Regions from separate parts of the Staphylococcus saprophyticus subsp. saprophyticus ATCC 15305 genome, predicted to be linked through region 1. Evidence: a T-box and tRNA genes for the amino acid it is inferred to sense, from the RefSeq annotation. Region 1 holds a T-box; the other holds one or more tRNA genes.
The links. The T-box of region 1 lies ahead of SSP_RS05635 (valine--tRNA ligase). A T-box ahead of a tRNA ligase gene usually reads a tRNA of that ligase, here a tRNA-Val.
Positions count from the first base shown of each region.

Region 2: it has a tRNA-Val gene. The T-box ahead of SSP_RS05635 (valine--tRNA ligase) is inferred to sense a tRNA for this amino acid. The anticodon was not compared.

Region 1 is NC_007350.1:1,147,299-1,150,684, reverse strand. It holds gene SSP_RS05635 (valine--tRNA ligase) at 1-1,661, opposite strand, end outside; T-box leader at 1,705-1,947, opposite strand; gene SSP_RS05630 (DNA-3-methyladenine glycosylase I) at 2,006-2,572, shown strand; partial or broken gene SSP_RS05625 (MFS transporter) at 2,747-3,181, opposite strand; gene SSP_RS05620 (AbrB family transcriptional regulator) at 3,329-3,386, opposite strand, start outside.
Region 2 is NC_007350.1:962,985-966,370, forward strand. It holds rRNA gene SSP_RS04640 (23S ribosomal RNA) at 1-1,581, shown strand, start outside; rRNA gene rrf (5S ribosomal RNA) at 1,660-1,774, shown strand; tRNA gene SSP_RS04650 (tRNA-Val) at 1,784-1,859, shown strand; tRNA gene SSP_RS04655 (tRNA-Thr) at 1,873-1,948, shown strand; tRNA gene SSP_RS04660 (tRNA-Lys) at 1,956-2,031, shown strand; tRNA gene SSP_RS04665 (tRNA-Leu) at 2,048-2,129, shown strand; tRNA gene SSP_RS04670 (tRNA-Gly) at 2,133-2,207, shown strand; tRNA gene SSP_RS04675 (tRNA-Leu) at 2,215-2,300, shown strand; tRNA gene SSP_RS04680 (tRNA-Arg) at 2,319-2,392, shown strand; tRNA gene SSP_RS04685 (tRNA-Pro) at 2,401-2,474, shown strand; tRNA gene SSP_RS04690 (tRNA-Ala) at 2,495-2,570, shown strand; tRNA gene SSP_RS04695 (tRNA-Met) at 2,596-2,669, shown strand; tRNA gene SSP_RS04700 (tRNA-Ile) at 2,697-2,770, shown strand; tRNA gene SSP_RS04705 (tRNA-Ser) at 2,780-2,872, shown strand; tRNA gene SSP_RS04710 (tRNA-Ser) at 2,917-3,009, shown strand; tRNA gene SSP_RS04715 (tRNA-Met) at 3,023-3,096, shown strand; tRNA gene SSP_RS04720 (tRNA-Asp) at 3,106-3,181, shown strand; tRNA gene SSP_RS04725 (tRNA-Phe) at 3,190-3,262, shown strand; tRNA gene SSP_RS04730 (tRNA-Thr) at 3,275-3,350, shown strand; tRNA gene SSP_RS04735 (tRNA-Tyr) at 3,359-3,386, shown strand, end outside.

The sequences.
Region 1 (3,386 bases):
CCTGGTGACGATCCTGTGGCTAAGAAATAGCGTAAACTATCAGCGCCATATTCATCAATAACATCCATTGGGTCAACACCATTACCGAGCGATTTACTCATCTTACGGCCATCTTCCGCACGAACCAATCCATGTAATAATACATCATTGAACGGACGTTTTCCAGTAAATTCTAATCCTTGGAAAATCATTCTAGCTACCCAGAAAAAGATAATATCATAACCAGTCACTAAAGCATTTGTTGGGAAATAACGTTGGAAGTCATCTGCTTCGACATCAGGCCAGCCTAGTGTAGAAAACGGCCATAAAGCACTGGAGAACCAAGTATCCAAGACATCTTCATCTTGTACCCAGTTTTCAATATCTTCTGGTTCATGCTCACCTACAAATATTTCACCAGTTTCCTTATGGTACCATGCTGGAATTTGATGCCCCCACCAAAGTTGTCTAGATATTGTCCAATCTCGAATTTCTTCCATCCATCGATTAAATGTTTTTTCAAAGCGGGCTGGAACAAAATCGATTCTGTCGTCTGTTTTTTGGTTATTTAATGCTTGTTCAGCAAGTGGTTTCATCTTAACGAACCATTGTGTAGATAAATAAGGTTCTACGACTGCACCAGAACGTTCAGAATGACCAACTGAATGTTCATGCTCTTCAATTTTAATGACTAGGTTTTCTGCTTCTAAATCTTTTACTAATTGTTCACGACAATCAAAACGATCCATGCCTTGGTATTTATCAGCTTTGTCATTCATCTTACCTGATTCATCCATGACAATAATACGCTCTAAATCATGTCGATTACCTATTTCAAAATCATTTGGGTCATGCGCAGGTGTAACTTTCATCGCACCACTACCAAATTCAATATCTACATATTCATCAGCCAATATTGGTAATTCTCTACCTACAATAGGTAAAATAACTGTTTTACCTATTACGTCTTTATAACGTTCATCATTCGGGTTAACCACAATTGCAGTGTCACCTAACATCGTTTCTGGACGCGTCGTTGCAATTTCAATATAACCATTACCATCTGCATAAGGATATTTAAAATGGTAAAATTTGCCTTGCACATCTTCATGTATAACTTCAATATCAGATAAAGCCGTGCGCGCAATAGGATCCCAATTAATAATATATTCGCCACGATAAATCAAACCTTTATTGTACATATCAACGAATACTTTTTTAACTGCTTTACTTAAACCTTCATCCAATGTGAATCTTTCTCTACTATAATCTAGACCAAGACCAAGTTTAGCCCATTGTTGTCTGATAAAGTTTGCATATTCCTCTTTCCAGTCCCATGCTTGCTCCAAGAATTTTTCTCTTCCTAAATCATGTCGAGATAAACCTTGTTCATTTAATTTTGCTTCTACTTTAGCTTGTGTCGCAATGCCTGCATGATCCATGCCTGGCAGATATAAGGTATCGTAACCCTGCATGCGTTTCATACGTGTCAATATATCTTGTAATGTTGTATCCCAAGCATGACCAAGATGTAATTTACCAGTTACATTTGGAGGCGGAATAACGATTGTATATGTTTCTTTAGATTGATCATCTTTTGCTTTAAAATATCCACTGTTTACCCATTGGTCATAACGTCCAGACTCAACTTCCCTTGGATTATATTTTGGTTTCATTTCCATGTGTTAAAATCCTCCTTAAAAATAAAAAATATCCGCCCTATCAAAATAGGACGGATATTCCGTGGTACCACCTAAATTCAAGAAATTACAAACTAATTTCAAGCACTTAATTACATGATTAACGCTCAAGCACGCTTTAACCTATTAAACAGATATCTTCATATGATTAGTGTTCAGTTAAAGTTCAATGTGGGCTACCTTCAATAAGTTAAATTGTACATTTTCAGCATTCTTGTACTCTCTGTTAAATTCAAGCCTATTTACTCTTCCCAGTAGACAATATTTATTTACTTAATTATAGTATAATGGATGTTAAAATAAGTCAATAAAATGGAGTGAAATTTATGAACGACTGTGCATTTGGTACCAAAGATCCGATCTATTTAAAATATCATGACGAAGTATGGGGGCAACCACTATATGATAGTCTCAAATTGTTTAAACTCTTAGCACTAGAATCTCAACATGCTGGTCTTTCATGGTTAACAATATTAAAGAAAAAAGAATCCTATGAACAAGCATTTTATGATTTCGATCCTCATCAAATTGTAAAAATGACAGATAAGGATATTGATCAATTAATGACTTTCCCTAATATCGTACATAACAGAAAAAAATTAGAAGCAATTGTAAGTCAAGCAAAAGGTTACTTTGAAATTGAAAAAGACTACGGTAGTTTCAGTGATTATTTATGGTCAACTGTTGATTATGAACCCATTAATTGTGGTTACAAACAACCTAGTGACCGAATTACTGTAGATGAACGTGCAACAAAACTTTCAAAATCTTTAAAAAGTTATGGGTTCAAATTTTTAGGTCCAGTAACAGTTTTTTCATTTTTAGAGGCTGCTGGATTGTATAATGCGCATTTGCAGTCTTGTCCAAACAAGCCGATTTATAACCATAACTAAATAATTAGATGATTAAAATTTGTTAAACTAAATTACTTGTAAAAGTGACTCGTATATATTCATAACCTATATGCTTATTTTTAAATTAAAAAATATTTTTCAATGATTTCATTTGTTATAAGTAAAATGAAATCATTAAAAAGTACATCGCTGTTTCATAATGTAATTAATAGATTATTTATTTTGTTGGCTTTCTGAATGCCACCATAATGAATCTTTAGGGTTTTCAACAGCTATTTTAAATTCTTTTTCATTAGAAACAGTTGGATAAGAGCCTTTTAAAGACTGTTTTGAAGTGTCTTTAAATAAAAACACGACAACTATAAGGCCAATAATACTCACTATTAACCAATAAAAGCCTGGGGCAAGGTTGTTTCCAGTTTCATGTACCAACCTTGTCGCTACTAAAGGTGTCGTACCACCAAACACAGACACTGAAATGTTAAATGTCCAAGACAGTGTTCTATAACGAACATTTGAAAAGAATAGTGTCGGTAGTGTGCCTGGCATTGTGCCTTCGTAGACTGATAATACGATACCGATCATTAGTAGACCTATAAATAAGAATATTAAGTTACCCATATTTAAAAATTGGAATGAAATTAATGATAATCCCCTTAAAATGTCTGATTATTATTTTATGCATTTTGTTTTCATTAAAAAATAACCTTCTATTCATAGAAGGTTATTTGTGAACATATTTCATTTTAAAATACCTAATCAAACTCAATAGTAAATCAATAAATTCTAATAGCTCTATGAATGTGATCTATCTATATATTTGAGTAAATGACCTAATAAAGGTGCAATTAAG
Region 2 (3,386 bases), 180 kb from region 1:
CTAAGGTTTCCAGAGGAAGGCTCGTCCGCTCTGGGTTAGTCGGGTCCTAAGCTGAGGCCGATAGGCGTAGGCGATGGATAACAGGTTGATATTCCTGTACCACCATTATTCGTTTTAAGCGATGGGGGGACGCAGTAGGATAGGCGAAGCGTACGATTGGATTGTACGTCCAAGCAGTGAGATTGAGTGTTAGGCAAATCCGGCATTCTTAAGATTGAGCTGTGATGGGGAGAGGAAATTGTTTCCTCGAGTCGTTGATTTCACACTGTCAAGAAAAGCCTCTAGCTAGAATTGTGGTGCCCGTACCGCAAACCGACACAGGTAGTCAAGATGAGAATTCTAAGGTGAGCGAGCGAACTCTCGTTAAGGAACTCGGCAAAATGACCCCGTAACTTCGGGAGAAGGGGTGCTCTTTAGGGTTAACGCCCAGGAGAGCCGCAGTGAATAGGCCCAAGCGACTGTTTATCAAAAACACAGGTCTCTGCTAAACCGTAAGGTGATGTATAGGGGCTGACGCCTGCCCGGTGCTGGAAGGTTAAGAGGAGTGGTTAGCTTCTGCGAAGCTACGAATCGAAGCCCCAGTAAACGGCGGCCGTAACTATAACGGTCCTAAGGTAGCGAAATTCCTTGTCGGGTAAGTTCCGACCCGCACGAAAGGCGTAACGATTTGGGCACTGTCTCAACGAGAGACTCGGTGAAATCATAGTACCTGTGAAGATGCAGGTTACCCGCGACAGGACGGAAAGACCCCGTGGAGCTTTACTGTAGTCTGATATTGAAATTCGGCACAGCTTGTACAGGATAGGTAGGAGCCTGAGATACGTGAGCGCTAGCTTACGTGGAGGCGTTGGTGGGATACTACCCTCGCTGTGTTGGATTTCTAACCCGCACCATTTATCATGGTGGGAGACAGTGTCAGATGGGCAGTTTGACTGGGGCGGTCGCCTCCTAAAGAGTAACGGAGGCGCTCAAAGGTTTCCTCAGAATGGTTGGAAATCATTCATAGAGTGTAAAGGCATAAGGAAGCTTGACTGCGAGACTTACAAGTCGAGCAGGGTCGAAAGACGGACTTAGTGATCCGGTGGTTCCGCATGGAAGGGCCATCGCTCAACGGATAAAAGCTACCCCGGGGATAACAGGCTTATCTCCCCCAAGAGTTCACATCGACGGGGAGGTTTGGCACCTCGATGTCGGCTCATCGCATCCTGGGGCTGTAGTCGGTCCCAAGGGTTGGGCTGTTCGCCCATTAAAGCGGTACGCGAGCTGGGTTCAGAACGTCGTGAGACAGTTCGGTCCCTATCCGTCGTGGGCGTAGGAAATTTGAGAGGAGCTGTCCTTAGTACGAGAGGACCGGGATGGACATACCTCTGGTGTACCAGTTGTCGTGCCAACGGCATCGCTGGGTAGCTATGTATGGACGGGATAAGTGCTGAAAGCATCTAAGCATGAAGCCCCCCTCAAGATGAGATTTCCCAACTTCGGTTATAAGATCCCTCAAAGATGATGAGGTTAATAGGTTCGAGGTGGAAGCATAGCGATATGTGCAGCTGACGAATACTAATCGATCGAAGACTTAATCAAATTTTAAATGTTTTGTTTGGTTGAATCATATTTTACTTACTATCTAGTTTTGAATGTATAATTTCATACATTTCATTGTCTGGTGACAATGGCAAGGAGGTCACACCTGTTCCCATGCCGAACACAGAAGTTAAGCTCCTTAGCGCCGATGGTAGTCGGACTTACGTTCCGCAAGAGTAGGACGTTGCCAGGCAATTTATATGGAGGATTAGCTCAGCTGGGAGAGCATCTGCCTTACAAGCAGAGGGTCGGCGGTTCGAACCCGTCATCCTCCACCATTTATTTAATTTAGCCGGCCTAGCTCAACTGGTAGAGCAACTGACTTGTAATCAGTAGGTTGGGGGTTCAAGTCCTCTGGCCGGCACCATTTTGATGAGCCATTAGCTCAGTTGGTAGAGCATCTGACTTTTAATCAGAGGGTCAGTGGTTCGAGCCCACTATGGCTCACCATTATCATTTTAATATCGCGGGTGTGGCGGAATTGGCAGACGCACTAGACTTAGGATCTAGCGCCTTACGGCGTGGGGGTTCGACTCCCTTCACCCGCATATGCAGAAGTAGTTCAGCGGTAGAATACGACCTTGCCAAGGTCGGGGTCGCGGGTTCGAATCCCGTCTTCTGCTCCATTATTTTGCCGGGGTGGCGGAACTGGCAGACGCACAGGACTTAAAATCCTGCGATAAGTGATTATCGTACCGGTTCGATTCCGGTCCTCGGCATCATCCTATAAAAATTATGCGCCCATAGCTCAACTGGATAGAGTACTTGACTACGAATCAAGAGGTTATAGGTTCGACCCCTATTGGGCGCACTAATTTACGGGAAGTAGCTCAGCTTGGTAGAGCACTTGGTTTGGGACCAAGGGGTCGCAGGTTCGAATCCTGTCTTCCCGATTCCCTGAAAATTTATATATGGGGGCTTAGCTCAGATGGGAGAGCGCCTGCTTTGCACGCAGGAGGTCAGCGGTTCGATCCCGCTAGTCTCCACCATATTTAATACAAACTAAAATACAACGGCGGTGTAGCTCAGCTGGCTAGAGCGTACGGTTCATACCCGTGAGGTCGGGGGTTCGATCCCCTCCACCGCCACTAATTATTAGTTGTAAATTATATTTAGGACCTTTAGCTCAGTTGGTTAGAGCTAACGGCTCATAACCGTTCGGTCGCAGGTTCGAGTCCTGCAAGGTCCATATAATTTTGGAGGAATACCCAAGTCCGGCTGAAGGGATCGGTCTTGAAAACCGACAGGGGCTTAACGGCCCGCGGGGGTTCGAATCCCTCTTCCTCCGCCATCTTTATAATAATTGAATATAATTTATTTTTAGCTAATATTTGTGGAGGAATACCCAAGTCCGGCTGAAGGGATCGGTCTTGAAAACCGACAGGAGCTTAACGGCTCGCGGGGGTTCGAATCCCTCTTCCTCCGCCATTTATATTATTAACGCGGGATGGAGCAGTTCGGTAGCTCGTCGGGCTCATAACCCGAAGGTCGGTGGTTCAAATCCGCCTCCCGCAATTTTTAAAAGGTCCCGTAGTGTAGCGGTTAACACGCCTGCCTGTCACGCAGGAGATCGTGGGTTCGAATCCCATCGGGACCGCCATTTATTATGGTTCAGTAGCTCAGTTGGTAGAGCAATGGATTGAAGCTCCATGTGTCGGCAGTTCGATTCTGTCCTGAACCATTTTTAATGCAAGCCGGCCTAGCTCAACTGGTAGAGCAACTGACTTGTAATCAGTAGGTTGGGGGTTCAAGTCCTCTGGCCGGCACCATCTTTTTTGGAGGGGTAGCGAAGTGGCTAAACGCGG